2 regions of the Nonomuraea sp. NPDC049486 genome follow, and region 2 is predicted to be linked to the other one. Evidence: predicted binding sites of a transcription regulator. Region 2 holds the regulator's gene; the other holds the start of a gene.
The links. Region 2 encodes HrcA, which represses chaperone genes, less so after heat shock. Its sites were predicted from a motif close to TTGGCACTCTCNNNNNGAGAGTGCCAA; they were not measured.
Positions count from the first base shown of each region.

Region 1 (11,798 bases), on a different contig from region 2:
GGGCTGGAGCTGGCCGCAGGTCGCCGAGGCACTCGGTGTGACGCGTCAGGCGGTCCACCGCAAGCACGCCAAGCGACTCATCGCCGCGGGCGTCAAGCTGAGGAGACGTTCACCGTGAGACCGTTCGACGCGTACCTGCACGCGATCCTCACCGAGGGAGAGGCCGAGGCCCGGCGGGACAGATCGGCGACGATCGAGGCGCAGCACCTCCTGCTGGCCGTCGCGGCCCAGGAGGACACCGCGCCGCAGCGCGTCCTCGCCGAGGCCGGGCTCGGTCACCAGGCCGTCCGCGCCGCGCTCGACCGCGAGTTCGAGCACAGCCTGAGCGCCGTCGGCGTGTCCGCCGCCTTCGGCCTCCCCCGGTCGAGTGTCCTACCCGGACGCCGGCCTGGCATGGGCGCCACGGGCAGGCTCGCCCTGGAGCGGAGCTTCGCGTCCGCGGCACGCAAGAAGGACCTGCGACCGGCACACGTGCTGGTCGGGATCCTGCACGCCGAGGTGGGCACGGTCCCGCGCGCCCTCGCCCTGGCCGGCGTCGACCGCGCCGCCCTACTGTCCCGAGCCCTGGAGCTGATCAACGAATGAACGCGGGAATCCAGCGCGTCCTCGACCGGGCGGTCGCCGGTGGCGGGGTGCCCGGGATCGTCGCCGACGTACGCGACGCCGACCGGTCCTGGTTCGGCACGGCGGGCGTGGCCGACCTGACGACCCGCCGGGCGCGCCGGCCGGGCGAGCACTTCAGGATCGGCAGCCTCACCAAGGCGTTCACCGCGGTGGTGGTCCTGCGGCTGGTGGCCGAGGGCGGGCTGACGCTGGACGACACGGTGGCGACGTGGCTGCCCGGCCTGGCCGAGGAGCAGCTCGGCGCCGACGGCACGACGATCAGCGTCAGGCGGTTGCTCAACCACACCAGTGGCCTGCCGGACGTCATCCCGGGCCTGGAGACGCCGCCCCTGGAGGAGCCGGGCGGCTTCCGCTACTCGAAGGTCAACTACAACCTCGCCGGGATGATCGTCGAACGGGTGACGGGCTCGACGCTCGCCGAGGAGATCGCGCGGCACGTCACCCGGCCGCTCGGCCTGACCGGCACGTACCTCCCCGGGGACGACCAGACACTCCGCGAGCCGCACGCGCGGCACTACGCGAAGCAGCCCGACGCGGAGATCCACGACGTGACCGCGACGGACCTGAGCTGGGCCTGGGCCGCCGGCGGCATGGTCTCGACGACCGCGGACCTGCACGCGTTCCTGCACGCGCTGCTGCGCGGCCGGCTGCTCCCGCCCGGCCTGCGGCGGGAGATGTTCACCACGGTCTCCACCGAGGGGACGGGGTGGGTCCCGCACGCCCGTTACGGCCTGGGCGTCTACTCCCAGCGGCTCTCCTGCGGCGTCACGGTCTGGGGAGGGGGCGGAGCCGTGCCCGGCTCGTGGAGCTACGCCATGGCCGACCGCGACGGCTCGCGCGCGGTGGTCGCCAACGCGAACGGCGACTGGGGCGACCTGATGGCCACCTTCGGCGACCTCCTGGACGCCCGGTTCCGCATGGCCGGAACCGGGCCCTGACCACCGGCGGGATCAGCTCTGGACGGGCGAGACCACGACCTCCACCCGCTGGAACTCCTTGATGTCGGAGTAACCCGTGGACGCCATCGTCCGCTTCAGCGCGCCCATGAGGTTCATCGACCCGTCGGCCACGCTCGAAGGACCGTGCAGGATCTGCGCCAGCGAGCCCACGGTGCCGAACTCGACCCGGCGCCCGCGCGGCAGGTCGGGGTGGTGGGCCTCGGAGCCCCAGTGGAAGCCGCGCCCCGGCGCCTCGACGGCCCTGGCCAGCGGCGAGCCCACCATGACGGCGTCGGCCCCGCAGGCGATGGCCTTGGCGATGTCGCCGGAGGTGCCCATGCCGCCGTCGGCGATGACGTGCACGTAGCGGCCGCCGGACTCGTCCATGTAGTCGCGCCGGGCCGCCGCCACGTCGGAGACCGCGGTCGCCATCGGCACCGCGACGCCCAGCACGTTGCGGGTGGTGTGGGAGGCGCCGCCGCCGAAGCCGACCAGCACGCCGGCCGCGCCGGTGCGCATCAGGTGGAGGGCGGCGGTGTGGGTGGCGCAGCCGCCGACGATGACCGGCACGTCAAGCTCGTAGATGAACTGCTTGAGGTTCAGCGGCTCGGCCCGGCCGGAGACGTGCTCGGCGGAGACCGTGGTGCCGCGGATGACGAAGATGTCGACGCCGGCGTCGATGACCGCCTTGTGGTACTGCACGACCCGCTGCGGCGACAGCCGGACGGCGGTGGTGACGCCCGCGGCCCTGATCTCCTCGATGCGCCGCCCGATCAGGTCCTCCTGGATCGGGGCCGTGTAGATCTCCTGGAGGCGCTTGGTGGCAGCCTCGGCGCTGAGGGAGGCGCACTCCTCCAGCAGCGGGGTCGGGTCCTCGTAGCGGGTCCAGAGACCTTCGAGGTCGAGCGGGGCCAGCCCGCCGTGCCGGCCGATCTCGATCGCGGTGGCCGGCGAGACCACGCTGTCCATCGGGGCGACGACGACGGGCAGCTCGAACCGGTACGCGTCGATCTGCCAGGCGATCGAGACCTCTTCCGGGTCGCGGGTGCGCCGCGACGGCACGAGGCCGATCTCGTCGAGCGAGTAGGCCCGGCGGCCCGACTTGCCCCGGCCGATCTCCACCTGCTGAGTCATGGATTACCTTCTGTGATAGTTAGGAGCTTCCACGGTCATCTGGATGTCGTGGGGATGGCTCTCCTTGAGACCCGCCGCGGTGATGGGCATCAGCTCGCAGTCGGTGTGCATCTGCTCGATGGTGCGGCAGCCCGCGTACCACATGCCCTGGCGCAGCCCGCCGACGAGCTGGTGGGCGACGGCGGCGGCCGGCCCGCGGTAGGGCACCTGGCCCTCGATGCCCTCGGGGATGTACTTGTCCTCGCCGCCGACCTCGGCCTGCGCGTAGCGGTCCTTGCTGAAGGAGGTGCCGCCCCGCTCGCGGTTGCGCACCGCGCCGAGGGAGCCCATGCCGCGGTAGGACTTGAACTGCTTGCCGTTGATGAAGATCAGCTCGCCCGGCGACTCCTCGCACCCGGCCAGCAGCGAGCCGAGCATGACCGAGTGGGCGCCGGCGGCGATGGCCTTGGCGATGTCGCCGGAGTATTGCAGCCCGCCGTCGCCGATGACCGGCACGCCCGCCGGCGCGCAGGCCAGTGACGCCTGGTGGATGGCGGTGATCTGGGGCGCGCCCACGCCGGCGACCACCCGGGTGGTGCAGATGGAACCGGGGCCCACGCCCACCTTGACGGCGTCGGCGCCCGCGTCGACCAGCATCTGGGCGCCGGCCCTGGTGGCGATGTTGCCGCCGATGACGTCGACCTTGGCGTTGGCCTTGATCTTGCCGATCATGTCGGCCAGGCCCTTGGAGTGGCCGTGGGCGACGTCGACCACGATGACGTCGACGCCGGCCTCGATCAGCGCCCTGGCCCGGGTCTCGGCGTCGCCGCCGACGCCGACGGCGGCGCCGACGACGAGCCGGCCGTCGGCGTCCTTGGTGGCCAGGGGGTACTGCTCGCTCTTGGTGAAGTCCTTGACCGTGATCAGGCCGCGCAGCCTGCCGTCGGGGTCGACCAGGGGCAGCTTCTCGATCTTGTTACGCCGCAGGAGGGCGAACGCGTCGTCGCGCGAGACCCCGACCGGGGCGGTGACCAGCGGCATCTTCGTCATGACGTCGCGTACGGGACGCGTGTGGTCGGTCTCGAAGCGCATGTCGCGGTTGGTCACGATGCCGACGAGGATGCCCGACGGGTCGGTGACCGGCACGCCGGAGATGCGGTAGGTGGCGCACAGCCGCTCGACCTCGGCCAGCGTGTCGTCGGGGCTGCACGTCACGGGGTTGGTGACCATGCCGGCCTCGGACCGTTTGACCAGGTCGGCCTGCTGGGCCTGCTCCTCGATCGACAGGTTGCGGTGGAGGATGCCGATGCCGCCCTGGCGGGCCATGGCGACGGCCATGCGGGCCTCGGTCACGGTGTCCATCGCGGCGGAGACCAGCGGGATGTTGAGCGTGATGCCGCGCGAGAGCCGGGTGACCGTCTCGGCCTCGCCCGGCTGGAGATCCGAGTAGGCCGGCACGAGCAGCACGTCGTCGAACGTCAGACCCGTCTCCGTGAACTTGGACATGCCGCGGCCCCTCCCTGCCTCGCCTGATGACGCCAAGTCTAGAGGGTGTGCGCAAAACGTATGGATGCCGGGAGGACGAGGACCCCCACGGTTCGTCGTGCTCCCGGCATCGAAAGAGCCGGAGGGCGGAACGATCTGCCGTCCGCCCCCCGGCCACCGGCATCCGGGCCGGGAGCGCGCCGTGGCCACCGAACCCCCCTCCGCGTCCTGATGGCCTGCGTCGCTCCGGCCGCCTGGGCTGCCGACGCTCTGTTAAGCCTGGGTCACTCTTCGGCATGCCGCAACGTGAAAACGTGCAATTGCACGAAGTTGCACCCCTCCGGCCCAACCTGCGGACAACCGCCGGATGCCGGGTTATCCTCAGGCACGCCGTATCCCCCCAACGGAGCACGCCACGATGCGCAACGAGCAGCGGACCCTGGCCGATCCGCTCGAAACGCTGGGCCTCGACCCCACCCAGACGGCCCTCTACACGGCTGTGCTGCGCCTCCACCGGGCCACCCGGAGCGAGCTCGCCGAGGTCATGAACGGCCCGGTCGACACCTTGGCCGGCCAGCTCGACGACCTGGTCAGGCTGGGGGTGGTCGACGAGCAGTCGGGCGAGTACCTCGCCAGGCACCCCGCGGCCGCCCTGGGCCGGCTGGTGGCGGACCGCCTCGACCTGCTCGCCGAGGAGAGCCGCAGGATCGACAGCGCGCTGGGCTCGATCCGCACCCTGATCCGCGACTACGACATGGGCCGCGACTACCGCAGCGGCCCGTTCCCCGTCGAGCTGGTCGGCGGCGCCGACGTGCTGTACGAGAGCGTCATGGGCATGGCGGTGCAGGCGCCGCCGCTCACCCTGCTCGTCGCGATCCCCGACGGGCGCACCATGACGGACTTCGCCCGCAAGTTCGCCGACCCGTGGATCGACGCCCAGGAGCGGGGCCTGATGGTGATCCGCGCCGTCGTGCCGGTCGACGCGCTGACGTTGCCGGGGGTGCGCGACGCGATGACGCGCGTGATCGCCACCGGGGGCAGCATGCGGACCCTCGACAGGGTGCCGAGCTGGTTCATGACGGCCGGGGCGGAGGCGGCCGGCCTGCCCGCCCGGTGGGGCGGCAACCTGCCCGAGGTCGCGTACAACTTCTACCTGCTGCGCACCCCGATCGTGGTGGGCATGCTGAGCTCGCTGTTCGAGGAGCTGTGGAGCAGGGCGGTCCCGCTGCCGTGGGGGCGCAGGGGCGACGCCATGGCGCAGGTGGTCCGCCTGGCCGCGCAGGGCCTGTCGGACGAGGCGATCGCCCGCCACCTCGGCGTGTCGGTCCGTACGGTGCGCACGAGGTTCGCCGAGGCCATGACCGAGCTGGGGGCGCAGTCGCGGTTCCAGGCGGGTGTGGAGGCGGCGCGGCGCGGATGGCTCGACCAATGACCACCATGGGCGCCGCCCCGGTCTTATGGTGGGAAGGTGCCGGAAGACGTCCCCCGCGACCCGTTCGCGGATGATCCCGACGACCCGTCCTCGGCGATGGGCGGGTTCGACGACGCCGAGCCGCTGACCGCCGCCGAGCGCGACGAGGCGATCACCGACCTGGCCGACGTGGAGGTCTTCCGTTCCCTGCTCGAACCGCAGGGCGTGCTGGGGCTCGTGCTCGACTGCCCGGAGTGCGGCGAGCAGCACTTCTTCGACTGGGACCTGCTGCGCGGCAACCTGCGCCAGATGATCGAGCAGGGCCGGCCGCAGGTGCACGAGCCGGCGTTCCATCCCGACCCGGCCGACTACGTCACCTGGGAGTACGCCAGAGGCTACGTCGACGGCGTCATCGACACCGAGGAGCGCCGCTGATCGAGGACGTCCGCGACCAGCACGGCGAGCACCCGCGCGGCGGGGTCGTGGTGGTCGGGAAGCCCTCCGGCGGCGAGCGCGTCGAGCAGCGCGTCGCTCTCGTCCTCTGGCGTCAAGCGGACTCCAGCTCGGCCATCTGCCTCAGCCTGGCGAGCGCCCGGTGCTGGGCGACGCGTACGGCGCCTGGTGACATGCCGAGTACATTACCGGTCTCCTCGGCGGACAGCCCGGACACCACACGCAACAGCAGCAGCTCGCGCTGGTTGCGCGGCAGCCGGGCGAGCAGCCTGCGGGCGTGCTCCACCTCGATGTAGCGGACGACGGTCTCCTCCGGACCCGGCCCGTCGTCGGGCCCGTCGGGCAGGTCCTGTGTCGGCACGGCCGAGCGCACGGAGCTGCGCAGCGCGTCGGCCACCTTGTGCGAGGCGATGCCGAACACGAAGGACGCGAACGGCCGTCCCATGTCGCGGTATCGCGGCAGGGCGGACAGGACCGCGATGCACACTTCCTGGGCCACGTCATCTGCTATGTGATATTGCCCCGACACCCTGCCCAGCCTGGCGCGGCAATAGCGCACCACCATCGGACGCAACTCGCCGAGCAAGGATTCGATCGCGGTGCGATCGCCCTGCACGGCGAGGGTTGTCAGTTCTCTTAGGTCGGAGTCATCCGTCCGTGCCGGAAGTCTCGACGCGAGCCTTACCCCAATTTTGGCGTCGGCGACGCTTCCCTCGCTCACGATAGGCATGATGCCCGCGTTGATCCGGCATGTCGTCATGGCGAACGGCTACGGATTGGTCACATTGACGCGTCGATAACTCTCGGTAATCGGATGACAACACTAAGCCTTTGACTGTGGCGCAATATTTCACCGAATAACCCGATACGCACGACATTTGTCAGACGTGGACGCTTACCGCCTGCTTGAGGTTTACCGAATTGATCCGACATTCTCCATCAAGATTCGCCGCCCGCTACATGACATACCACTGGCGTTTCGAAAGCAGGTACGACTGCGAAACCGGTCCGGGCGGTGACCGAAAACCACGACGGCCCGCACCGGAGCCGGTGCGGGCCGTGAGGAGCCGAACGTGGGTCAGTGGCCGTGGCCGTGACCGTGGCCCTGGCCGGCGGCCGGAGCCTCCTCCTCGGGCTTGTCGACGACGAGCGCCTCGGTGGTCAGCAGCATCCCCGCGATCGACGCGGCGTTCTGCACGGCCGAGCGGGTGACCTTGACCGGGTCGATGACGCCCTGGGCGAGCAGGTCGCCGTACTCGCCGGTGGCGGCGTTGAGGCCGTTGCCGGCGGACAGCTCCGCCACCTTGTGCGTGACGACGTAGCCCTCCAGACCGGCGTTCTCGGCGATCCAGCGGGTCGGCTCGACCAGTGCGCGGCGCACGATGGCCACACCGGTCGCCTCGTCGCCCGTCAGGCCGAGGTCGTCGAGCTCCTTGGCGACGTGGATCAGCGCCGAGCCGCCGCCGGAGACGATGCCCTCCTCGATGGCCGCGCGGGTCGCGGAGATCGCGTCCTCGAGACGGTGCTTCTTCTCCTTGAGCTCCACCTCGGTGGCGGCGCCGACGCGCAGCACGCACACGCCGCCGGCCAGCTTCGCCAGGCGCTCCTGGAGCTTCTCGCGGTCCCAGTCGCTGTCGGACTGCTCGATCGCGAGCTTGATCTCCTTGACGCGGTCCTCGATGGCCGCGGCGTCACCGGCGCCGTCGACGATCGTGGTGCTGTCCTTGTCGATCACGATGCGGCGGGCGGTGCCGAGCACCTCCAGGCCGACGTTCTCCAGCTTGAGGCCGATCTCCTCGCTGACGACCTGGCCGCCGGTGAGGATGGCCATGTCCTGCAGCATCGCCTTGCGGCGGTCGCCGAAGCCCGGGGCCTTGACGGCGACGGAGGTGAACGTGCCGCGGATCTTGTTGGTGACCAGGACGGCCAGGGCCTCGCCCTCGACGTCCTCGGCGACCACGAGCAGCGGCTTCTTGGTCTGGGCGATCTGCTCCAGCAGCGGGAGGAAGTCCGCGATGGAGGAGATCTTGCCCTGGGTGAGCAGGATGTAGGCGTCCTCCAGGACGGCCTCCATGCGCTCGGTGTCGGTGACCATGTAGGCCGACAGGTAGCCCTTGTCGAACTGGAGACCCTCGGTGAACTCCAGGTCCATGCCCATGGCGTTGGACTCTTCGACGGTCAGCACGCCGTCCTTGCCGACCTTGTCGAACGCCTCGGCGATCAGCTCGCCGATCTTGGCGTCCTGGGCGGAGATCGTCGCGACGTTGGCGATCTCCTTCTTGTCCTCGACCGGCCGGGCGGAGGCGAGCAGCTTGTCGCTGACCTCCTTGGCGGCCTTGTCGATGCCGCGCTTGAGCGACAGCGGCGAGGCGCCGGCCGCGACGTTGCGCAGGCCCTCACGGACCATGGCCTGGGCCAGGACGGTCGCGGTGGTGGTGCCGTCACCCGCGATGTCGTTGGTCTTGGTGGCCACTTCCTTGGCGAGCTGGGCGCCGAGGTTCTCGTAGCGCTCCTCAAGCTCGATCTCGCGGGCGATGGTCACGCCGTCGTTCGTGATCGTCGGAGCACCGAACTTCTTGTCGATGACGACGTTGCGGCCGCGGGGGCCGAGGGTTACCTTCACGGCATCCGCGAGGGCGTTGACGCCGCGCTCGAGCGCGCGGCGGGCGTCCTCGTTGAATTCCAGGATCTTCGCCATTTTTGCTGAAAGTCCTCTCCTAGCGTCGAAGGCCCCGGGGCTCTAGAGCGCCCGGGGCCCGACACAACCGGCTTACTTCTCGATGATCGCGAGAACGTCGCGGGCGGAGAGCACGAGGTACTCCTCGCCGCCGTACTTGACCTCGGTGCCGCCGTACTTGCTGTAGAGGACGATGTCGCCCTCACTGACGTCGAGCGGAATCCGCTTCTCGCCGTCCTCGTCCCAGTTGCCGGGACCCACCGCGAGGACCTTGCCCTCCTGCGGCTTCTCCTTGGCGGTGTCGGGAATGACCAGGCCGGAAGCGGTGGTCTGCTCTGCCTCAAGCGGCTGAACCACGATGCGGTCGCCGAGCGGCTTAACGGGAACCTTGGTGGCGGTCGTCACGATCGGACCTCCCCTTCAGATGTGACTGATTAGAAGAGGCGACCAGCTGGGCCTGCCGTCGCGGGTGCCAGACCTGCCTCGTCGCACGTTGGCACTCTCAAGGGGAGAGTGCCAACAGGAAACATATGCAAGAGGGGCTTGACAGTCAACACGAACTCGTCTGCTCACAGCGATCGTGGGCAAGCTTTCACGAGGTCGACCCGGACTCCGGAGCCTCCTGGAGCTCCAGCCTACGTCCGCGCGGGGCCCCCACGGGCCGACACGCTGGCCCGGAAGCACTCCGTACGGGCGCTACCGTCGTATGCCGTGGATCTCGACGCCTTCACCGCGCTGCTGACCCCGCGCGGCCGCGAAGCCCTGGCCGAGGCGCAGGAGCTCGTCGGCGCCGACCCCGTCGCCGCCGCCACGCGGCTGCGCAGGACCCACGACGCCGCGCTCACCTCGGCCGCGCTCACCCAGGCCCGGCTGCGCGAGCGGGCCAAGGCCAAGTTCGGCGCCGACGCCGGGCGCATGTTCTTCACCCCTCACGGCCTGGAGCAGGCGACCAGGGCCGAGGTCGCCGACCACCGGGCGCGGCGGCTGGGCGCGGCTCCCGGGCACCGCGTGGCCGACGCCTGCTGCGGCGTCGGGGGCGACCTGCTGGCGCTGGCGCGGGCCGGCTGCGCGGTCGACGCCGTGGACACCGACCCGCTCTCGGTCGCCGTGGCCAGGGCCAACGCCGAGGCGCTCGGAGTGGCCGACCGGGTGACCGTACGGGTGGGCGACGCCGCCGAGGTGCGGCCGGAGGCCTACGACGTGCTGTTCGCCGACCCCGCCCGGCGCACCTCCAGGGGCAGGACGTTCGACCCGCTCGCCTACTCGCCGTCCTGGCCCGTGGTGCTCGGCCTGCTGGGCAGGGCGCGGGTCGGCTGTGTGAAGGTCGCTCCGGGCATCCCGTACGAGTTCATCCCGGACGACGCGGAGGCCGAATGGGTCTCGTACAAGGGCGAGGTGAAGGAGGCCACGCTGTGGACCGGCCGCCCGCCGGAGGGGGCGCGGCGCGCGACGCTGCTGCCGGGCGGGCACACGCTCACCGCCACCGGCGCCCGCGCGGCCACCGGGCCGGTCGGGCGGTACGTGTACGAGCCGGACGGGGCGGCCGTCAGGGCGCATCTCGTCGGCGAGGTGGCCGAGCTGGTGCGCGGGTGGCTGCCCGACCCGATGATCGCCTACATCTCGGGGGACGAGCCGGTCGACACCCCGTGGGCCACCCGCTACGAAATACAGCACGTGCTGCCGTTCTCGCTGAAGCGGCTCAGGGCCGCGCTGAGGGAGCGCGGAGTGGGCAACGCCGTCATCAAGAAACGCGGCTCGGCGGTCGATATAGAACGCCTGCGGGCCGACCTCAGGCTTTCCGGCGACAGGACCGCCGTGGTCATTCTCACGCGCGTATCCGATAAGCCCACTGTCCTGATCTGCGACCCCAGCCCACCTGCGTGAATGACAAATCAGGGCGATTCACCGATAAGCGCGACGTTTTTCTTCGCCCCTGACGGACCTTGATCGAAAGGCTAAGGTGGGCGGGCGGGAGTCCTCCCCCCTCTTGCGGTGAGCCGCGTTCTCCTTCTTATCTGCAAATCGGACCATCCCACCGCTACGCGGCAGACCGTCGACAGCGAAGGAGCCTTTCGGTGGACCATTCCAACCACACCACTCTGCTGCAGGCGGCGGGTGGCCAGACCGCCATCTCGGAGCGGATGCGGGAGCTGCTGGCGCGCGCCGCCCAGGATCACGTGTACGAGCAGCGCACGCAGGGAGCCGTGCTCGACGAGATCCGCCAGCGGCTGGAGGGCATGGAATGGCTCCTGCGCGAGGTGCGCGAGCGCGAGCTGGGCGGCCTGAGCGGCACCCTGGAGACCGTCAGCGGCAGGCTGGACGACATCGCCGCCAAGCCGCCCCTGTGGGCCGAGGGCCTGGCCCAGCACGTCGAGGCGGTGCGCGACCACGTCGACGCGGTGGGCGAGCAGGTCGGCGGCGTCGACTCGGCCGTGGAGTCGGTCGGCAAGCGCGTCCACCCGGTCATGGAGCTGCCGAAGCTGCGCGCCGACGTCACCGCCGTGTGCGAGGGGATGGAGGAGACGCTGGGCCGGTTGCAGACGGTGGTCGACTTCACCGACGACATGGCCAAGCGGATGGGTGACGTCACGGCCAGGCTGGCGCAGGTGAGCGCGGGCATGGAGGTGGCCGCCGGCCGGTTCACCCGGCTCGACAAGTCGCTGGCCGAGCTCAACTCCCGCACCGACCGCGTCGAGGGCGTGGTGCTCGACCTGTCCGACACCTTCGACGAGCGGGTGGCGAGCGCCGCCCGGGAGGTGCGGGCCCGGGTCGACGAGGTCGGCGAGCACCTGTCCGGGCGCTTCGACGGCGTCGACGGCCGGGTCGACCGGGTCGAGAGCCGGCTCATGGCGCTCGACACCCGGTTCGAGACGGCCGAGGAGAGCCTGGCCGACGTCGACGCCCGCCTGCGCGGCGTGGACGCCCGCGTGACCTCCCACACCGGCCGCTTCGACGCCCTCGACGCCCGCCTGGCCTCCCACGCGGGCCGCTTCGACGCCCTCGACGAGCACCTCGACACGCACACCGGCCGCTTCGACGTGATCGACGAGCGGCTCACCGCCCACGCCGACCGCCTCGACGCCGCGGACACGCGGCT
Region 1 is NZ_JBFAPV010000001.1:54,825-66,622, reverse strand. Features, by position in the region: gene AB0K05_RS00400 (hypothetical protein) at 1-118, shown strand, start outside; gene AB0K05_RS00395 (Clp protease N-terminal domain-containing protein) at 115-585, shown strand; gene AB0K05_RS00390 (serine hydrolase domain-containing protein) at 582-1,562, shown strand; gene AB0K05_RS00385 (GuaB3 family IMP dehydrogenase-related protein) at 1,575-2,684, opposite strand; gene guaB (IMP dehydrogenase) at 2,700-4,181, opposite strand; gene AB0K05_RS00375 (helix-turn-helix transcriptional regulator) at 4,579-5,592, shown strand; gene AB0K05_RS00370 (DUF5319 family protein) at 5,629-6,006, shown strand; gene AB0K05_RS00365 (hypothetical protein) at 5,967-6,122, opposite strand; gene AB0K05_RS00360 (sigma-70 family RNA polymerase sigma factor) at 6,119-6,754, opposite strand; gene groL (chaperonin GroEL) at 7,103-8,722, opposite strand; gene groES (co-chaperone GroES) at 8,795-9,109, opposite strand; gene AB0K05_RS00345 (methyltransferase domain-containing protein) at 9,413-10,585, shown strand; gene AB0K05_RS00340 (hypothetical protein) at 10,777-11,798, shown strand, end outside.
Region 1: the regulator HrcA is predicted to act here: its motif matches at 9,195-9,221, upstream of groES (co-chaperone GroES).

Region 2 (11,798 bases):
GGGACTTCCTGCGTCCGGCATCCCCGTGAGGCTTTCTGTGGCTGATCCGCGGCCAAGGTTGGTGGGGGCGGCGCCGGTGGCTTGGGTGAGGAGGGCAGGGAGGGTGGTGGTGGCCGCCATCAGGGCCAGGCGGCCGGGGCGGCGCGCCACCCGGCGCCAGTCCTGCCAGGCCAGCGCGAGCGGGGCCGGCAGCGACGGCCAGCGCCGGGAACGCAGCCGCCTGCCCCGCCAGTGGTCGTCCTCGGCCGCCCAGGTGAGCGCGCCGGGATCCAGCTGCGTCGCCGCCGTGGTCAGGTGGCGTGCCCTCGTCGCCGCGCCCATCAACGTGCCCGCCGGTATCCGGTCGAGCGCCGTCCACGCATGACGTACCAGAAGGGCCGCCGCCGCCAGCGCGCCCGCCGCGGCGGCTCCGAGGGCCTGCACCGGCGCGGCGGCGACGGCGGCGAGCGGTTCGCGCGCCGGTCCGATGGCCGCGGCCACCGCCACCGCCAGCACCGCCACCAGCGCGACCGTCGACCAGGTCTGCCACGCCTGCGATCCCTGGCCGAGTACGGCCAGGGCCATCCCGCCGGCGCTCGCCGACATCCCCAGCACCACCGCCGCGAGCAGCCGCCAGACGAGCTGGTCGGGAGCTCCCAGCGCGGTGAGCAACGCCAGCCCGAGCAGCGCCCCGGCCGCGAGCGTGATCACCGCGAGGATCCGGACGGGCCGCCCTAGCAGCCCTCGGCGGCCGACGCCCGACAGCAGCAGCCACGAGGCGTCGGCGGCCGGCAGCACCACCGGGCCCGCCGCCCGTCCCAGGGCCAGGAATCCGGTCAGCGCCAGCATCACCAGCGCCACCCCCGGCCCCATCCGGCCCGCGTCCACCTGCCCGGCGAGACCCGTCACGGCCGTGGTCACCGGGTTGCCGAAGACGGCCACGGCGATGGCCAGCATGAAGACGGAGACGTACCGGTCGAGCAGGCTGACCGGCCGGCGCTGCCGTGACCGGACGAACGCGCGTGCGAGGCGGGCGTCGGTGGCGTCGTTCATGGTTCCTTCTCGGTGATCGGACGGCGGTCAGGACGTGAGCTGGTTGCCCGGGAAGACCTGGCGGGCGCCGGTGGCGAGGGCGGCGTCGTGGGTGGCCGCCACGACGGTGCCGCCGGCGGCGGCGTAGTCGGCGAGAAGGGCGCCGAGCCGCTCGCGGAAGGCGGCGTCGAGGCCGCGCTCGGGCTCGTCGAGCAGGAGGAGCTCGCTGGGCCTGATCAGGGCGGCGGCCAGGGCGAGGCGCTGGCGCTGGCCGGTGGACAGGTTGAGCGGAGGCGCGTCGGCCCGCGCGGACAGCCCGAACAGCTCCAGCGCCGCCTCGACCTCCAGCCGGGGTTCGCCGTGGACGGCCCGCATCAGCTCCAGGTGCTCGCGCGTGGTCAACCCCGGGTACCACGCCGGTTCGTCGGCCGCCCACGCCACCCGGCGCCAGAAGGCGGGCCCGTCGACCGGGGGCGCGCCGAACACCTCGACCGATCCGGCGGACACCGGCACCAGCCCGGCCAGGCAGCGCAGCAGGGTCGACTTCCCCGACCCGTTGGGGCCGACGACGGCCACCACCTCGCCGCGCGCGACCGCCAGGCTCAGGTCTCGCAGCACGGGAACGCCTTCGAGCTCGACCGTGACGCCGCGAACCTTGATGATCTTGTCGTCCACATCCCGAGCCTAGCCATCGTCGCGCGGATCCGGGGCCTCCGGTCAGAGACCCAGCAGCTCGGGTGAGGCCGCCGGCGGGCCTTCGGATCGTCGACCAGCCGTCGCGCGCGCAGGTCGAGCAGCCGCCGGGCGCGCAGGTCGAGCAGCCCGCCGACGCCCGTCAGCTCGGCGGCCAGCTCTCCGGCGGGGCGCGGGAACTCCTGCCGCACCCGGAAGGTCCTGCCCTCACTCCACTCGAACGCGCACGTCACGTCCACTTCGTCGCCCGCGCGGAGGTAGCGGATGGTGTTCTCCAGCGTGACGGGGCCGACGCCGCTCCGCAGGTCGTCCGCCCCGATCCCGGCCGCGCGCAGCAGCTCCCAGCGGGCATGGTCGCCGTACTGCGTTGTCGAGGTGGCCCTGCGCGTCGATCTCGTAGCCGCGTACGGAGAAGCTCGTCGCCGTTCCTCCAGCCAGCGGTGCGACTTGCCGGTGAGGTAGCGCAGGCCGTCGTCGCCGATCTCGACCCAGTCGCCGCGTGTCCAGCCCTCGGTGATCTGGAGGGCGAACCCGTGGCGCTGGGAAGCTCCGAGGACTCCTTCTGGGTGAGCCCGCGGCAACCCCCACTCCTGGATCACCTGGGCCGTCCGCTCGTCCTCGCTCGCCGGTTCGTGCTCGCCGAGCGCCGCCCCGACCTCTTCCAGGCCGCGTGCGACCAGGCGCAGCCCGGACTGCAGCCGCTGTGTGTCCATGCTCTCCATCGATTGGTAGCGATTGCCTGGCGAATCGGGCGACGCTTTCGAAGTCGACGGGTTCTCTCACTCGTGGGGGAGCAGGTAGCGCCACGAGAGCGCGAGATGCCCGCCGGTCGGCAGGCGGTAGATGTGCCATGATCCGTCGCCCGGTATCAGCCGGGTGATGGCGGTCGCCTTGTGGCCCTTGTAGTCCTTCCGGGCCGAGGTCGTATCGGGTGGCAGGGGTACACCCTGCGGCAGGGGTTCCGCGGTCGTCCCGGGGGAGGCGAGCCGCTCGGCGGACAGGCGTACGCGATCGGTGGAGTAGGTCCGGCCCCGCGCGGTGACGCGGCCCGCGAGATGGGAGAGACGGTCGCGGGCGGTGACGAGCGCGGCGTCGTAGCGGGTCGCGGCGTGCTCCAGGTACGGCACGTGCACCTCCCGCATCCCGCCGCCGCCGTCCACGCCGAGGATCGTCGTGGGCGCGTCATGGAACGCCGGCGAGCCGGGCCGGGGCGAGGCGGTGGCGGGTTGCCCGGCCAGATCCTGATCCAGGGCCTTGACCAGGGCTTCCACCTCGGCGGGCGGCAGGTGGAGCTCGTGGGCCGCGCCGGCGATGGCCCGGCCGTCGGCGTAGACCACCAGCGTCGGAGGGCGGACGGCGCCGAGGCCGGGTGCGGCCAGCCCGCCCACCCGCAGCCACTGGGCGACAGGACGGCCGGGAGCGGCCGGTTCAGCGGCGGGTCGGTCGGCCGAGGCCGTGGCCGTGGCCGTGGTGGCCTGGCTGGTCACAGTGGCCAGGCTGGTCGCGGTGGTCGGTGTGGCCGGGTTGGTCGAGGTGGCGTCGCTGGTCGAGGTGGTCGGTGTGGCCGGGCTGGTCGAGGTGGTCGGTGTGGCCGGGCTGGTTGAGGTGGTCGGTGTGGCCGGGCTGGTTGAGGTGGTCGGTGTGGCTGGGCTGGTGGCGGTCGTCCGTGTGGCCGCTGGAGGCGCGGTCGTCGGCGTGCTCTCGCCCGCTTGGTCAACCCCCGTGCCGCCGCACGCGGCGAGCACCAGTGCCGAGGCCGCGGCCCAGCTTCTTCTCATGCCCCTGAGACGATCACCTTCGGCGCGCGGTTCAGAAGTGACCCGCTTCTCGGGCATCCGCCGGGAGGCCGGAGTTTTGTCGGTGGGCCCCGTTAGCTTGGGCATCCGAACACCTGTGCGACTGGAGGGTGAGATGATGGCTGCTGAGCGCATGGAGCGTGCCGCTGTGCTGGGGGTCGCCGTGGCTGAGGAGACGCGGCGGTTGCTGCGGGCCCACATGAGGCCGGCGGTGCTGGGCGACGACGGCAAGGTCGTGGTCGACGTGCCCTATCCCGACGCCGCCGTGGTGACGGCGCTGCTCGACGTGGCGGCCGAGTGCTTCGGGGAGCGGGGCGCGTCCGTGGAGGAGGCGCGCCAGGCCGCCCTGGAGACCTTGTTAGACCTCGCCGACGACCGGGCCTGACGTGGCGGAGATGGTCACCTGTCTGGCCTGGTACTTCATCGCTCAAGGCAAGGAGGCTCCGATACCGTCCCCCGTATGCGTGTTATATCGGTAAATATCGGGCAAGCTGTCGACGCTGACTGGGCCGGGAAGCTGAAGCGCACGGCCATCGACAAGCGGCCGGTGACCCACCGCGTGGCGGTCCTGGCCAACGGCCTGGCCGGTGACGAGCGTGCCGACAAACCCAGCCACGGATCCCCCGGCCAGGCCGTCTACGCCTACGCCAGGGAAGACTACGACTGGTGGGAGCGGGAGCTGGGCCGCGAGCTGCGTGACGGCAGGTTCGGCGAGAACCTCACGACCTCGGGGCTGGACGTCAACGGCGCGCTGATCGGGGAGCGCTGGCGGATCGGCAGCACGCTCCTGGAGGTGGCCGCCCCCCGCGTGCCGTGCGTGGTCTTCCGCAACTGGCTGGACGAGCCCCGCTGGGTCAAGCGCTTCACCGAGGCCGCCCGGCCCGGCGCGTACCTCAGGGTGCTGGAGCTGGGCGAGCTGGGCGTGGGCGACGAGGTGGAGGTGGTCCACCGGCCGGCGGCGAGCGTGACCGTGGCCGAGTCCTTCCTGGCCTACCACGGCGACGAGGAGCTCCTGCGCCGCATCCTGGAGGTCCCCGGATACGACGAGCGATGGGACCGGGTGGCCGAGCGCGTCCTGGGCGTGCCCTCGTAGCTTCGGGGGACTCCCCGCGTGGGCGCGAGCGCGCCCACGCGAGGGATCAACGCGGGGAGGTCACCTCAGGACCTTGTGCAGCGCCGTGGTGAGCGAGGCGCGGGAGTCGTCCTGGTCGATGGACCACAGCATGGCGCCGCCCAGCCCCTTGAGCCGGATGTACGCGGCCTTCTGCAGCATCACCGCCGGGTCGTCGTACGACCAGAACTCGTTGCCGTCGTACATCCAGAGCGTGCCCGTGAGCAGGTCGCGGTGGCGCTTGCCCGGCTTGGTCACGAGGTCCTTGTAGTCCTCGACGCCGGCGGCCCACTTGCCGGGGGCGGGGCCGGTGGCCGCCTTGTAGAGGCCCTTCCCGCCGCCGGTGACGCCGGTCCAGCCCTGCCCGTACGCGGGGACGCCGATCACGAGCTTGCGGGCCGGGGCGCCGCGCCGCAGGTAGTCGCGGACGGTCTGGTCGACGCTGTAGCGGACCTCGTTCGGGTCGCGCCCGTCGGTGAACAGGTTGCCCTGGTGGCCCGTCCGGAGCTCCCAGTTGCCGCGCAGGTCGTAGCCCTGGACGGTGGCGAAGTCGAGCAGGTCGAACACCCGCCGCACCTCGAAGCCGGCGTCGATCTTCGCGGCGGCGGCGGGGAGGAAGGCGCTCAGCTCGGCGTCCCGGGAGTACGCGTCGAGCTGGGCGCGCAGTTCCTCCAGGAACAGGGTGAAGTTCCGCCTGTCCTCCGGCCTGATCACGTTGCCCTCGGCGCCGGACGAGCCCGGCCACTCCCAGTCGAGGTCGATGCCGTCGAACACGCCCGCGCCCGCGCCGGGCTCCAGACCGGGCAGGTTGCCGCGCAGCCACAGGTCGATGCAGGAGGCGGCCAGCCTGGCGCGCGACTCAGGAGTGAGCACGGCGTCGGAGAAGTGCTTCGAGCCGGTCCAGCCGCCCAGCGAGATGAGCGCCTTCAGCCGGGGGTGCTTGGCCTTGAGCTTGCGGAGCTGGTTGAGGTTGCCGTTCAGGGCCTGGCCGGGCGCGTCGGCGACGCCGTCCACGCTCTGCTCGGCCGGCACCGGCCGCTGCCAGTCGGCCCACGGGTCGGGGGAGTAGCAGTCACCGGCGGCGTCGACGAAGCCGAAGGCGTAGTTGACGTGGGTGAGCTTGGCTGCGGCGCCGCTGGTGTCGACGTCCTTGACGTGGTAGTCGCGCCCGTAGACGCCCCACTGGACGAAGTACGCGACCCGCTTGAAACGGTCGCCCCCGGCCTCGGCGGGCAGCGCGGTCACGGTCAGGGACAGTAAGACGGAGAGGGCGATGAGGATGCTCTTCTTCACGGGGTGCGCCTCCTGACTTATAGGAAACTTTCCTATAAGTTGTCCCGGATCGTAGATCTCCTGGATCGGGCAGTCAATGGGACCGGGCAGACTGGAGACGTGCCTTCCACGCTGCCTGACGGAGATCCCGCGCCCGCCTCCGGCGAGCTGCCCGAGAGCGCGCTGCGCGGCCTCGGCGAGCGGCCGTTCGGCTTCTACGTGCACGTCCCGTTCTGCGTGACGCGCTGCGGCTACTGCGACTTCAACACCTACACCGCCGCCGAGCTAGGCCCCGGCGCCTCACACGGCGACTACGCCGACACCGCGATAGCGGAGGTACGGCTCGCGCGGCGGGTGCTCGGCGAGGCCCGGCTGCCGGTCGAGACGGTGTTCTTCGGCGGCGGCACCCCGACCCTGCTACCCGCCCGCGACCTGGGCAGGATCCTCGCGGCCATCGACGCCGAGTTCGGCCTGGCGCCCGGCGCCGAGGTGACGACCGAGGCCAACCCCGAGTCCGTCGACCCGCGCTACCTCGAAGAGCTGCGCGAGCGCGGCTTCACCCGGGTCAGCTTCGGCATGCAGAGCGCCCGCGAGCACGTCCTGCGGGTGCTCGACCGGCAACACACCCCAGGCAGGGCCGGCCAGGCCGTGCTGGAGGCCAGGAAGGCCGGGTTCGAGCACGTCAACCTCGACCTGATCTACAGCACTCCCGGCGAGACCGACGACGACTGGCGCGCCTCCCTGGCCGCCGCCGTCGAGGCCGGGCCCGACCACGTCTCGGCCTACTCGCTCATCGTCGAGGACGGCACCCGTCTCGCCGCCCGGATCCGGCGCGGCGAGCTGCCGATGCCCGACGACGACGTGGCCGCCGACCGCTACCTCATCGCCGACCAGATGTTGGCCGAGGCAGGGCTCCGCTGGTACGAGGTGTCCAACTGGGCCACCGGCGACGCCGCCCGCTGCCGCCACAACCTGCTCTACTGGACCGGCGGCGACTGGTGGGCCGTCGGCCCCGGCGCCCACAGCCACGTCGGCGGCACCCGGTGGTGGAACGTCAAGCATCCGGCCCCGTACGCCCAGCGCCTGGCCGCCGGCCACTCGCCCGCGCACGCCCGCGAGGAACTGACCGCCGAGGATCGCGAGACCGAGCGGCTCATGCTGGAGCTGCGGCTCGACTCCGGCTACCCGCTGGCCGACGTGGCGCCCGGCGCGCGCCCGAAGGTCGCCGCGGCGCTGGCCGGCGGGCTGCTGGAGCCGGAGGCGTTCAAGGCCGGGTGCATGGTGCTCACCCTGCGCGGCCGGCTGCTGGCGGACGCGCTGGTCCGCGACCTGCTCACGTGATGAGGCGGATGTTGATCGGGTAGCGGTAGTTCTGGCCCCGCTGCGCCGCGATGGCGGCCTGGATCTGGAAGATCAGCGCGATGATCCAGACGATCGGCAGCAGCAGGAGGCCGATCAGGATGATCGAGAAGAGGGCGGCGACGATGAAGCCGATGAACATGGTGATCTGGAAGTTCAGCGCCTCCGCCGACTGGTCCCTGACGTACGGGGACTCGTCCTTCTTCATCAGGTAGACGATCAGCGGGCCGACCCAGGAGACCAGCAGGCCCAGCAGGTGGGAGACCATGGCCATGGTGGTGTCGTCGGTGCCCGGGCGCGGGCCGTACCTGCCGGGGACGTGCGGTGGCTGCCGGTGGGGGGCGGCGTAACCGTACGGAGGCTGTTGGTGACCGTACGGCGGCTGTGGCTGCTGCCCGTAGCCGTAACCAGGTTGCTGCCCGTACCCGGGCTGCTGTCCGTAGCCGTGGCCGGGCTGCTGGCCGTACCCGTAGCCGGGCTCGGAACCGGGCTGCTGGCCGTACCTGTACCCGGGCTCGGAGCCGGGTTGCGGGCCGTAGCCCTGCGGGGGGTTGTCGGTGGGGATGCGGCGGGTCGCGTCCTCGTCGGACGGCGGTGGGTGCGGATCCTGGCTCACGATGCCTCCGTAACGAAGTCGATCAGTTCCTCGACCCGGCCGAGCAGTTCCGGCTCCAGGTCGGCGTAGGTCGAGACGGCGCCCAGAATGCGCCGCCACGCGTCGGCCGGCTCCATCCGCCAGCCCAGGGCGGCGATCACGCCCTCCTTCCACGGAACCCCGCGCGGCACCTCGGGCCAGGCCCGGATGCCCAGCGCGGACGGCTTGACCGCCTGCCAGATGTCGACGTACGGGTGGCCCACCACGAGGACGTGCGGCGAGGTCACCTGGGCCGCGATGCGGCTCTCCTTGGAACCCGGCACCAGGTGGTCGACCAGCACTCCCAGCCTGCGCCCCGGCTCGGGGCCGAACTCGCCGACGATCGCGGGCAGGTCGTCGACGCCTTCCAGGTACTCCACGACCACGCCCTCGACCCGCAGGTCGTGACCCCAGATCTTCTCCACCAGCGCCGCGTCGTGCACGCCTTCGACGTAGATGCGGCTCTTCCTTGCGACCCTGGCCCGCAGCCCTTCGACCGCGATCGACCCCGAGGCGCTGCGCCTGTGACCCCGCGGCGCGGCGGCCTGCGGCCGCACCAACGTCACGACCCGCCCTTCCAGCAGGAAAGCGGCGGGCGCCAGCGGGAACAGCCGCCGCTTGCCGAAGCGGTCCTCCAGCGTCACCGCCTCCTTGTCGCAGGCCACCACCGCGCCGCAGAAGCCGCTGTCGGCGTCCTCCACGACCAGGTCCGGTTCGGCGGCCACTTGGGGGATCTTCCCTTTGCCGGGACGCCGCCAGTTTCCCGCTAGAACATCGCCGTCGTACACACGGGGACCGTAGCAAATCACCCGGCCGTCGCGAGGCGCTTGCGATGGCCGCTCCGCCGCATCAGGACGACCACCGTCACGATGATCGCGCCGAGCACGCCCACGCCGGGGATGAGCAGCAGCGCCGCCAGTCCTCCCACGATGCCGCCGGCCGCCGAGAGCGCGTCCCTGCCCACGCCGAACAGCACGTCACCCTGTTCCTGGATGACGCAGGTGAGCTGGTACTCGCCCGCGGCGGGCGCGTTGACCAGCAGGATCTGCTCCCACGTCCGGCTGCCGGCCGTGACCGTCTGCGAGCCCGGCGCGTTGACGAGCCGCGCCTGGCCGGGCCCGCCGGAGATCTCGCAGCGGTAGTTCACCCGGGCGTCGGTGGAGACGTAGACGGACGGTCGGTCGTCGGGGTCGAGCGAGACCGTGACCGTCTCGCCGGCGGCGAACGTCGTGGACGGGGCGATGTCCTCGACGGTGTTCACGATGCCGGTGACGAACAGGACCACGCCCGCCACGACGCACGCGACGGCCACGCCCCACGCGACCGCGATCCACCGCAGCCGCGGGCGGAGCTCCTTCGGGTCCACCTGGCGTCCGTAGGGTGCTCCCGGCGGCCCGTACTGCGGCCCGCCGAACTGCGGCTGCTGCCCGTACCCGTAGCCGGGCTGCTGCTGACCGTACGGACTCCCGCCGTACGGCCCGGGACCCGCTTGGGGCGGGGGCCCGTAGGGGCCGGGGGGTTGAGATCCGTACGGGTTCGGGCCGGAATGTGGGGGTGGCGGCGCGTACGGGGAAGGTTCACCCTGGGGATAAGGCTGACCAAAAGGAGGATCCTGCCCTGAAGGCGGATCAACAGGCCGCTGGGGTGGATTGTCGTTCATGTCGGCAATTGTGATGCTTGTCGTTCACGCGTGCCAGCAGCGGGGACAACGGTGTTATCGCACCCTGTGAGCGAGACCCGTACACTTGGCACTCGGGAACACAGAGTGCTAGGTCTGGCGTTTCCCTGAAAGCGGCGGTAGGAGGTGCGCACGTGCTCGACGATCGGAAGCTCGCGGTGCTACGCGCCATTGTCGAAGACTACGTTTCGACCAACGAACCGGTGGGCTCCAAGGCGCTCGCCGAGCGTCACAATCTGAAGGTGTCGCCGGCGACCGTGAGAAACGACATGGCGGCGCTGGAGGAGCAGGGTTACATCGCCCAGCCCCACACCAGCGCCGGGCGCGTGCCGACGGACAAGGGCTATCGCCTGTTCGTCGACAGGCTCTCCCAGGTCAAGCCCCTGTCGGGGGCCGAGCGCCGGGCCATCGAGACGTTCCTGGCGGGAGCGGTCGACCTCGACGACGTGGTGATGCGCACGGTGCGGCTGCTCGCGCAGCTCACCCGTCAGGTCGCCGTCGTGCAGTACCCGACGCTCAACCGCTCGACCGTGCGCCACGTCGAGCTGGTGCCGCTCCACGACCGCCGCGTCATGCTGGTGCTGATCACCAACATGGGCCGCGTCGAGCAGCGCATGGTCGAGCTGCCCGAGGTGGTGGAGGAGCACCGCATCGCCCACATGCGCGGGGTGCTCAACGACTGCCTCGACGGCTGCGGCCTGAGCAGCGTGCCCGAGCTGGTCTCGGACCTGCCCGAGCGGCTGCCGGTCGACGAGCGGCCGGCGATGGCCACGATCCTGTCCGTCCTGCTGGAGACGCTCGTCGAACGGCACGACGAGAAGATCGTGTTCGCCGGGGCGGCCAACCTCGCCGGCGCCGACCTCAGCGTCGGCCTGCGCGAGGTGCTCGAAGCGCTGGAAGAGCAGGTGGTGCTCATGCGCCTGCTCGGCGAGACTTCCTCAGACACACCTTCCGCCCTCACCGTGCGCATCGGATCGGAGAACGCCTACACCGGACTGCGGGGCACGTCCATCGTCGCGACGGGATACGGTCAAGGCGACAACCAACTGGCCCGGCTCGGCGTTCTGGGCCCCACCAGGATGGACTACCCCGTGACGATGGGCGCCGTGCGCGCGGTGGCACGCTACGTCAGCCAGATTCTGGCTGCATCTTAAGAGGTCGATAAGTGGCAAACAGCGACTATTACGCCGCCCTCGGGGTGCGCCGTGACGCCAGTCAGGACGAGATCAAGAAGGCCTACCGCCGGCTGGCCCGCGAGCTGCACCCCGACGTGAACCCTGACCCCGCCACGCAGGAGCGGTTCAAGGAGATCACGCAGGCCTACGAGGTGCTCTCCGATCCGAACAAGCGCCAGATGTACGACCTTGGCGGCGACCCGTTCGGCGGCGCCGGGGCGGGTGCGCCGGGCGGCGGCTTCGGCGCCGGCTTCCCGTTCAGCGACATCATGGACGCGTTCTTCGGCACCGCCACGGGCGGCGCCCGCGGCCCGCGCTCGCGCGCCCGCCGCGGCCGCAACGCGACGATCCGGGTCGAGCTCGACCTGCGCGAGACCGCGTTCGGCACCACCCGGGAGCTCCAGGTCGACACGGCCGTGCTGTGCGAGGTGTGCCAGGGCGTCGGCGCGGCGCCCGGCACCCACCCCGACACCTGCGACATGTGCAACGGCCGCGGCGAGATCTCCCAGGTCACCCGGTCCTTCCTCGGGCAGGTCATGACCACGCGGCCGTGCCCGCAGTGCGGCGGCTTCGGCAGCATCATCCGCCACCCGTGCCAGGAGTGCTCGGGCGACGGCCGGGTCCGCACCCGCCGCACGATCAAGGTCCGCATCCCCGCGGGCGTCGAGGACGGCACCCACATCCAGCTCGCCGGCGAGGGCGAGATCGGCCCCGGCGGCGGCCCGCCCGGCGACCTCTTCCTGGAGATCGTCGAGCGCTCCCACGAGATCTTCGAGCGGCGCGGCGACGACCTCCACTGCACCGTCCAGATCCCGATGACGGCCGCCGCGCTCGGCACCGTGCTCACCGTCGAGACCCTCGACGGCGCCGAGGAGATCGACGTCCGCCCTGGCACGCAGTCGGGTCAGGTCATCACCATGTACGGCCGCGGCGTGCAGCGCCTCAACGAGACCGGCCGCGGCGACCTGCTCATCCACGTGAACGTGGAGACCCCGTCCCGCCTCGACCCCCCGCAGGAGGAGCTGCTGCGCGAGCTGGCCAAGCTGCGCGGCGAGGAGCGGCCGCCGGG
Region 2 is NZ_JBFAPV010000003.1:277,319-289,116, forward strand. Features, by position in the region: gene AB0K05_RS10120 (DUF6297 family protein) at 1-1,032, opposite strand, end outside; gene ccmA (heme ABC exporter ATP-binding protein CcmA) at 1,060-1,686, opposite strand; gene AB0K05_RS10130 (acyl-CoA thioesterase) at 1,614-2,417, opposite strand; gene AB0K05_RS10135 (hypothetical protein) at 2,484-3,191, opposite strand; gene AB0K05_RS10140 (hypothetical protein) at 3,166-3,885, shown strand; gene AB0K05_RS10145 (MOSC domain-containing protein) at 3,961-4,593, shown strand; gene AB0K05_RS10150 (glycoside hydrolase family 18 protein) at 4,654-5,904, opposite strand; gene hemW (radical SAM family heme chaperone HemW) at 6,004-7,224, shown strand; gene AB0K05_RS10160 (DUF4870 domain-containing protein) at 7,217-7,858, opposite strand; gene AB0K05_RS10165 (DUF3097 domain-containing protein) at 7,855-8,664, opposite strand; gene AB0K05_RS10170 (hypothetical protein) at 8,682-9,242, opposite strand; gene hrcA (heat-inducible transcriptional repressor HrcA) at 9,689-10,708, shown strand; gene dnaJ (molecular chaperone DnaJ) at 10,720-11,798, shown strand, end outside.